Regions from separate parts of the Bradyrhizobium sp. B039 genome, predicted to be linked through region 2. Evidence: predicted binding sites of a transcription regulator. Region 2 holds the regulator's gene; each other region holds the start of a gene.
What was found. The regulator LexA, encoded in region 2, represses DNA repair genes until DNA is damaged. The targets are predictions, from matches to a motif close to TGTTCNNNNTGTGTTCNG.

Region 1: a site for LexA is predicted at 1,298-1,315, ahead of AAFG50_RS42080 (YifB family Mg chelatase-like AAA ATPase). Genes of this name have one in related genera too.
Region 3: a site for LexA is predicted at 727-744, ahead of AAFG50_RS22330 (single-stranded DNA-binding protein). Genes of this name have one in related genera too.
Region 4: a site for LexA is predicted at 1,072-1,089, ahead of uvrA (excinuclease ABC subunit UvrA). Genes of this name have one in related genera too.

What each region holds. Positions count from the first base shown of each region.
Region 1 is NZ_CP152416.1:8,932,689-8,934,887, forward strand. It holds gene AAFG50_RS42070 (tetratricopeptide repeat protein) at 47-823, opposite strand; gene AAFG50_RS42075 (PilZ domain-containing protein) at 902-1,147, opposite strand; gene AAFG50_RS42080 (YifB family Mg chelatase-like AAA ATPase) at 1,373-2,199, shown strand, end outside.
Region 2 is NZ_CP152416.1:4,919,671-4,921,869, reverse strand. It holds gene AAFG50_RS23000 (hypothetical protein) at 194-385, opposite strand; gene lexA (transcriptional repressor LexA) at 673-1,368, opposite strand; gene glp (gephyrin-like molybdotransferase Glp) at 1,544-2,199, opposite strand, start outside.
Region 3 is NZ_CP152416.1:4,773,235-4,775,433, reverse strand. It holds gene AAFG50_RS22335 (outer membrane beta-barrel protein) at 1-449, opposite strand, end outside; gene AAFG50_RS22330 (single-stranded DNA-binding protein) at 898-1,392, shown strand; gene AAFG50_RS22325 (DUF2306 domain-containing protein) at 1,593-1,991, shown strand; gene gyrA (DNA gyrase subunit A) at 2,159-2,199, shown strand, end outside.
Region 4 is NZ_CP152416.1:4,776,724-4,778,922, reverse strand. It holds gene uvrA (excinuclease ABC subunit UvrA) at 1-976, opposite strand, end outside; gene AAFG50_RS22345 (outer membrane beta-barrel protein) at 1,276-2,028, opposite strand.

The DNA.
Region 1 (2,199 bases), 4.0 Mb from region 2:
CCCGCGTCGAGAAAACACGTCAAACAGAAACCAACGAGTTGGCGGACTACTTCTCGGCCCGCTGCTGTTGCTTCTTCGCCAGCAGCTGCCGCAGCGCCGTGATCTTCGCCGCGGCCTGGTCCGGCGGCAGATCTGCCTTCACGAGGATTTCTGCCTCGGCCTCGCGGCCCTGCAATCCCAGCACGAGCGCGAGATTGGCGCGGATCCGCGCATCGTTCTGATTGCGCTGATGGGCGCGGCCGAGCACCTGTTCGGCCTTCGCCAGATTGTTTTGCAGCACATAGGACAGGCCGAGATTGGACAGAACCTGCGGCTCGTCCGGCACGATCTTCAGCGCGGTCGCGTAATATTGCTGCGCCTCTTCGTTGCGGCCGAGCTGGTCGAGCGCCGCGCCCTGTGCCGACAGGATGCGCCAGTCCGGATCCTCCGGCGTATGCGCGCGGCTCAGAACGTCGAAAGCCTGCTGGAAATTGCCGTTGTCGGCGAGCGCGCGGCCGTAGCCGGCGAGCAGCGCCTTGTTGCGGGGATGGCCGAGCACGGCCTGCTCGAGCACCGCGACCGCCTGGGCGCTCTGCCCGCTCTCGCGCAGCGCCTTGCCGTAGTCGAGCGCGACGTTGGGATCGCTGGGCTTGGCGCGATAACGCTCGCGCAATGCGTCCATGTCCGGCTTGCCGTCTGCCTTGCTCGCGGCTTCCGACTTGCCGCCGAGCGCGCCGGTGATGTCCTCGATGCCAGTGGTCTGACAGCCGCCGAGGGCAAGGATCACAAGCGCGGACAGCAGATATCTCGCCGGGCGAGAGGCAAGGGACAAACGCTTGGACATACTCTGATCACTCGGCGACTGATCAGGGATGCTTACCGATTAACGCTAAATTCCCGTTAAGGACCTAAGCCCCGCAGTCTAATCGGTGAACTCGGCGCCGAACTCGCACCCGATGCGCCAGCGCAGGCGGCACTGGCGGGAATAGTCCGGCGCGAAGATGATGGTGAATTGCGGCGGCACTTCCAGGAATTCCGCCACGACTTTCACGCCCCCGTCCGAGATATCGGTGATCGTGCAATCTCGCGGCAGCGAGCCCGCGCCAAAGTGAATCTTGGCGAGCCGGCTGCACACCCGACGTTCGCTTCTCCGGCGATTTGCAAGCATTTTGATTGTTCACTTGTTAGATCACGGCCCATCCCGCAGCCCTAGGAGTAGCGGACATTCGTTGGGATGTGCTGAGGACAGAAGCTTGCATTCGACGCGTAGTGTCCGCGTCCTGTTTACGATTGGTTAGGGCTTGCGCGGCGCCGGATATGTTCCCGTATTGTTCTTGCGGAGGGTGGCCGGCTCTGCTACCCTCGATTGTGCGAGAGGGCAGGCTGGTTCGGCATGGTTCAACGGGTTTCTACCGTCGCCTTTGAAGGGATCGAGGCCCGCGCGGTCGACGTGCAGGTGCAGGTCGCGCCGGGCCTGCCGGCCTTTGCCATCGTCGGCCTGCCGGACAAGGCGGTGTCCGAGGCGCGCGAGCGGGTCCGCTCGGCGCTGATCGCCTCGGGCCTGGCGCTGCCGGCGCGGCGGATCATCGTCAATCTGGCCCCCGCCGATCTGCCCAAGGAAGGCAGCCATTACGACCTGCCGATCGCACTCGGGCTGATGGCGGCAATCGGCGCGATTCCGCCGGATGCGCTGACCGGCTTCACCGTGCTCGGCGAGCTCGGCCTCGACGGCTCGATCGCGCCTGTGGCCGGCGTTCTTCCCGCCGCGATCGGCGCCAATGTGCGCGAGGAAGGCTTGATCTGTCCGGCCGCCTGCGGCTCGGAAGCGGCCTGGGCGAGCCCGGACATCCAGATCATCGCCGCACAATCGCTGATCCAGATCGCCAACCACTTCAAGGGCACGCAGGTGCTGTCGCGGCCCTCGCCGAAAGTGCACGAGGCCGCCGCCTCAAAGCTCGACCTGCGCGACATCAAGGGCCAGGAAAGCGCCAAGCGGGCGCTGGAGATCGCGGCCGCCGGCGGACATCACCTGCTGATGATCGGCGCACCCGGCGCCGGCAAGTCGATGCTGGCGGCGCGCCTGCCCTCGATCCTGCCGCCGCTGTCGCCGGGCGAGCTGCTCGAGGTCTCGATGATCGCCTCCGTTGCCGGCGAGATCGAGGGCGGCGCGCTGACCGCGCGGCGCCCGTTCCGCTCGCCGCATCATTCCGCCAGCATGGC
Region 2 (2,199 bases):
CGGGTGCTCCTCATTCAGGGATAGCGACCCGCGCCTCCTTCGGAGGCACTGGCCTCTATCAGAGTGGAAGCATGTTAGCGTCTTCTTGGTTGTAGGCAAATCTGCGGCTTGGCTCCGCAGGCTGCCATCACAATATCTTTTTCAAATGCGTCAGGAACAAAAACCGCTTCCGTGCATTTGGCGTGCATCTTCGTCAGCGACCAGCAGGTGCCGACCAGCCCGAATATTGCCAGGCGGGTTGCGACGGCTGCGCGACGGCGTTGCGGGCATTGCGCAATTGCTCGCTCGTCGTCTGCGTTGCCCTGCGGGCATGGTGCGACTGTGCGGCGAAGGCTTGCGACGCGGATGCTGCGATCAGCGCCACCGTCAAAACGATCTTGCGCATTGATTGTCTCCTCGATCTCCAGGGCCACGAAGCGATGAGGGCTTCGTGCGGCGTGGCGAGGATGTAGCGCTAGCGGAGGGCCGGATAATCTGAGCAAAACCAGAAAGACTATCCAGCCGGAGCGGACAATCGTCCGCTCCAATCGTCAACGCGCGGGTCGCCAACCGGCGGGGCGCGCTTTAGGTGATTGCTTGAGCATGATCTCCGCGCAAGCGCGTCCTGCGCTTGTCGCGAGGGAAAACCGCTGCGCACTTTGCGCTAACGCGGCCCTCCAGTCCGGATCACACTCAGTACTTCCGGTACAGGCCGATCAGCTTGCCCTGAATCTTCACCCGGTTGGGCGGCAGGATGCGGACCTCATAGGCCGCATTGGCGGGCTCGAGCGCGATCGAAGCGCCGCGGCGGCGGAAGCGCTTCAGCGTCGCTTCCTCGTCGTCGATCAGCGCCACCACGATGTCGCCGGTGTCGGCGCTCTCATTGCGCTGGATCAGCGCCATGTCGCCGTCGAGGATGCCGGCTTCGACCATCGAGTCGCCGCGCACTTCGAGCGCGTAGTGCTCGCCCGAGCCGAGCATGTCGGGCGGTACGCTGATGGTGTGGCTGCGGGTCTGCAACGCTTCGATCGGCGTGCCGGCCGCGATACGGCCCATCACCGGCACCGCAACGGGGCGTTCGCCCTCGTCCGCGCTGGAGCTCGCTCGCACCTTGCCGAGATTGCCCTCGATGACGCTCGGCGTGAAGCCACGGCGGTTGCCAGCGGCGGCCTGCAGCTCGGGCAACTTGATCACCTCGATCGCGCGGGCCCGGTTGGGCAGGCGCCGGATGAAGCCGCGCTCCTCCAGTGCGGTGATCAGGCGATGGATGCCTGACTTCGAGCGCAGGTCGAGCGCGTCCTTCATCTCGTCGAAGGAGGGCGGCACACCGCTTTCCTTCAAACGCTCGCTGATGAATCGCAGAAGCTCGTATTGTTTGCGCGTTAACATCTCGACCAAATCCCCCGGTTGATGTCGTTCGATTCCGAGACGGTGAATTCAGCGGCGAGCCGCCAGATGCTCGAAACAAATCATGAACGGACACTATATGTTCGATATGTGTTCCGCAACTGCTTAATTTACCGTGAACGCGACAAAGTTCGCGGAACGCGCAGGACCAGTGCGTTCAGGCGGGCAGTCGCAGCACCTCGCAAGGCGCGCCTGCCTCGACCTTCGGCGCGAACGGCGCGCGCACGAGAAGTGCCTGCGCCGCAGCGAGATTCGCAAGCAGCGAGGAATCCTGATGATTGACGGGAAGGGCGACAAGCATGCCGTCGTCGCGCCGCTCCAGGCGCGCACGAAGATAGTCCTCGCGCTGGTCATTGGCACCGACATCGCGGCCGAGCACGGCGCGCTCGCGACGATGGTGAATCACGGCGCGGCCCGACAGGGCGCGAATCAACGGAACCATGAACAGGAAGCCACACACATAGGACGACACGGGATTGCCGGGCAGGCCGATCACACCCATCGCCCCTAGCCGGCCGTGCATCATCGGCTTGCCCGGCCGCATCGCGATCTTCCAGAACGCCATCGCAATGCCTTCGGCCTTCAGCGCCTGCTGGACCAGATCGTGGTCGCCGACCGAGGCGCCGCCGATCGTGATCAGGATGTCGGCGCCGCTCTCTCGGGCACGGCGGATGCCGGCTGTGGTGGCCTCCAGCGTATCGGCGGCAACGCCGAGGTCGATGGTATCTGCGCCCTCCTGGCGGGCGAGGGCGTGCAGGGCATAGCCGTTGGAATAGACGATCTGGCCGGGGCCCGGCGTGGTGCCCGGCATCA
Region 3 (2,199 bases), 150 kb from region 2:
AACAGCACGTTATTCCAGGCATAGCCGACTTGGCCTGTGAACAAACCGAACGCGTTGATCTTGGAGCGGTCGCGAAGACCCGTGCCGATGAACGTCGTGCTGACGTTGTCTCCGGAGAAGTCGGCCCAGTTGCCCTGGCCTTCGAGCCCGAACACCCAATTGGCCGACTGCCAGCGATAGCCGACCTGGCCGCCGACCGTGCCGCCGGTCGCGTTGTGACAACCTTCGCCAATCAGAACGCCGGTGACGGGAGTTACAAAATCCCAGCATTTGTGGGCCGAGCCGCCGCCGCCGTTGATGCCGATGTAGAAGCCGCTCCAGTCGTAGATGGCCGCGACCATTGGCGGCGGAGCCTTCGTGTAGGGACGCGCCGCCAGATCCGCCGCGCTTGCAGGAGCCGACAGGCTCAACGCCACTGCACCGATTGCACCAATCAAAATCTTATTCATTGCAGTCTCCCCAATTCCGCCGCTTCTTGAAATCCCAGAAGCGGCCAAGCAGGCGCGACGCCCATATGAAATCAATTCCGAGGCAAACGTAGCCTAACGGGTGAGCAGAGTCCGTCGCCGAAATACAACAGTCGCGCGATAAGTGCGGCGTATGTAACTTAATGAATGTTAAGTGCTTTTTGTCGTTCACGGGAACCTGAAAAGGTTCCATCTGGCGCCAGCCATTTGAGCAGTACGCGGGCACCGCCCGGGCCATACATTTCGCGCTTGCTCGAACAGGAACAAATCTGGAACGAGCCGACGGCCGATGCTATATGTGGGGATAACCTGAGGGCTGGTGGGCTGATCGGTCCGCGCAAGCGTATAGGGTCGCCTCAATAGGTTGCAGAGGACCGCGGGGCGCGGTCGGGCCTTATCAATTCAGTGGCATTCGGAGTGGAGAGCGGCGATGGCGGGAAGCGTCAACAAGGTCATTCTGGTTGGAAATCTCGGCAAGGATCCTGAAATCCGCCGTACCCAGGACGGGCGGCCGATCGCGAATTTGAGCATCGCGACCTCGGAGACCTGGCGCGACAAGAACAGCGGCGAGCGCAAGGAAAAGACCGAGTGGCATCGCGTCGTGATCTTCAATGAAGGCCTCTGCAAGGTCGCCGAGCAGTACCTGAAGAAGGGTGCCAAGGTTTATATCGAGGGCGCGCTCCAGACCCGCAAATGGACCGACCAGAGCGGCGTTGAGAAGTACTCCACCGAAGTCGTGCTCCAGGGCTTCAACTCGACGCTCACGATGCTCGACGGCCGTGGCGGCGGGGGAGGCGGCAGCTTCGGCGAGGAGCCGGGCGGCGATTTCGGCTCCTCCGGTCCCGTCAGCAGCGCGCCGCGCCGCGCCGTCGCCGCCGGTGGCGGTGGCCGCAACAGCGACATGGATGACGACATCCCGTTCTGAGGCGGGCGGGCGCTTCGCCCCGAATGTTGTCGTGCTCGCGTAGAGCCGCAGGAATTCTTACCAATTGGCGGGCAGGGCTCGGTTTTTCCGAGCTTGCCTCATGTGCTGCTTCAAGCCTTTGACGGGGCATCATGTGAATGGTATTAACTTGATGTTAATCCTATTCACATGGATCACCCGCCGATCGGAGGAAGCCCCGCATGAGCCTCGCGCCGCTGCTTACGGCTGCTCCGGCGATCCCGCTGCATGCCTTTGCCGCCATGGCCGCCTTCGTGCTCGGGCTCGTCCAGTTTGCCGCTCCCAAAGGCACGCTGCCACACCGGACGATCGGCTGGATCTGGGTGGCGCTGATGGCGGTCGTGGCCGCCTCCTCGTTCTGGATCCACCAGAGCCGCCTGATCGGGCCGTTCAGCCCGATCCATGTCCTGTCGATCTTCACGCTGGTGGTGCTGCCGCTCGCGGTATGGCGGGCGCACGCCCATCGCGTCGCCGATCACCGGCTGATGATGATCTTCATCTTCGCCGGCGCGCTGGTGGTGGCGGGCCTGTTCACGCTGCTGCCCGGGCGCATCATGCACCGCGTGGTTTTCGGGGCCTAAGGGGCGGTTTCGGGCGGCTCGTCCGGGCCCCGCCCAGGGCGGTGCCGGGGAGGGCGTAAGTCTCTGGAAAAACAGTCGGAAAAAGCGCTTCCTTTACCCCGGCAAGGGTGGTTATCAGGGGCTCGATGCGCTATATGATTCCCAGATAAACCTCACCGGATTTCCCCTTGGCTGACGACGACGACAAGCCCGGCGACCAGCCGGCGCA
Region 4 (2,199 bases), 140 kb from region 2:
CGTCGACATGCTGCTCGACGCCGAGGCCGCCGCAGGCGGGGCAGGCGCCATAGGGATTGTTGAACGAGAACAGGCGCGGCTCGATCTCGGGAATCGTGAAGCCGGAGACGGGGCAGGCGAATTTCTCCGAGAACAGGATGCGCTCGGGTCCGCTCTTGTCGTGGATCTTCGCGGTCTTCTTCTTTTCCTCGGCCGGCGCGGCTGCGGGCGCATCGGCGAATTCGACAACGGCAAGGCCCTCGGCGAGCTTCAGCGCGGTCTCGAAGCTTTCGGCGAGACGCTGGCCGATATCGGCGCGCACCACGATGCGGTCGACGACGACGTCGATGTCGTGCGGAAACTTCTTGTCCAGCGTCGGCGCTTCCGCGAGCTCATGGAAGGTGCCGTCGATCTTGATGCGCTGAAAGCCCTTCTTGAGCCATTCGGCGAGCTCCTTGCGGTACTCGCCCTTGCGGCCGCGCACGACCGGCGCGAGCAGATAGAGGCGGGTGCCCTCGGGCAGCGCCAGCACGCGGTCCACCATCTGCGAGACGGTCTGGCTCTCGATCGGCAGGCCGGTGGCGGGCGAATAGGGCACGCCAACGCGCGCCCAGAGCAGGCGCATGTAGTCGTAGATCTCGGTGACGGTGCCGACGGTGGAGCGAGGGTTCTTCGAGGTCGTCTTCTGCTCGATCGAGATCGCCGGCGACAGGCCGTCGATCTGGTCCACGTCAGGCTTCTGCATCATCTCCAGGAACTGGCGCGCATAGGCCGACAGCGATTCGACGTAGCGGCGCTGGCCCTCGGCATAGATGGTGTCGAAGGCGAGCGAGGATTTGCCGGAGCCGGAGAGGCCGGTGAACACCACGAGCTTGTCGCGGGGAATCTCGACGTCGATGTTCTTGAGGTTATGCTCGCGCGCGCCACGGATCGTAATTGCGCGCAGGCTCGAGCCCGCGTTCTGTTGTTGGCGCTTCGCCTTGATCACTTCATCCATCCCGGTGTCCTCAGGGAATCCCAAAGACGCGCGGCCGCGCCAATGGTGAAGGCGCGCTTTGCCCGGAACCGGGATCGGCGCCGATGGGGTTGTCAGCGAACGTAGGAAGAACAGCGGCGGATTTCCAGTGGGACTTGCGAATCGTCAACGGATTGTTGGCGTGCTGGCGGCATCTGGCAGCAGCGGAGCACCGGAACGGCCTCTCGCCCCACGATTCCCTGACGGCTCGGCTGTCCGCGAAAACAAAAAGGCCGGCACAAGGCCGGCCTTTCGTAACGCGATCCCGTTGGAGGCGAAGCTCAGTACTTCGCGACGACGGGGCCGCCGAAGGTGTAGTTGAGGCGGACGGTGCCCATGTCGACGTCCTGCTTGATGCTGTCGCTGCGGGTGGCCACGCCGAGGAAGGTGAAAGTGTCGGTGTGCTTGCCCATGAACAAGTGGTTGTATTCGACCGCGACCGACCAGTTCGGAGCGAAGCCGAATTCGATGCCGGTGCCGACGGTCCCGCCCCAGCGCGTTTCGTTCGCGGTGTCGAGCGTAATGCCAGCCAGAGTGCCGCTGAACTTGTTGTGGGTGACGGCCGCGCCGCCCTTCACGTACCAGAGCACGTTGTTCCAGGCATAGCCGACTTGGCCGGTGAAGAGGCCGATGGCGTCGATCTTGGTATTGTTCACCAGCGGGAAGAGAGCGGCGGGAGCGCTGACGTTCGAGCCCTTCAGGTCAGCCCAATCGCCCTGGGCTTCAAGGCCGAACACCCAGCTGCTGGACTGCCAGCGATAGCCGATTTGGCCGCCGACGAGAGCGCCGGTCGCATTGTGACAGCCTTCAGCCGTGACCGGAATTGCGGCGACTCCGACGGCGGTGAGATCCCAGCAATTATGGCTCGAGCCGCCACCGGCGTTGCCGCCGATGTAGAACCCGCTCCAGTTGTAGATCGAGGCCACGGCCACGGGCGCCTTGGTGTAAGGGCGGGCCGCCAGGTCAGCCGCCGAGGCAGGAGCCAACGCGCTGAGCACGAGCAGACTGGCCGAAGCCAGCACAGTTCTCTTCATTTCAAATTCCCCAGTTTCGTTTCTCTTCGTCGGCGAAAAGCAGCGGACCCAACGACCCGACTGATGTCATTGCTATACATTATTAAAGCCAAAGGTTGTGTCACCGAGGTGCCACACCTCTCCGAAAACGCTAGCGAGCGGCTGGATTGGATACTTGGGCGCGAACAACAA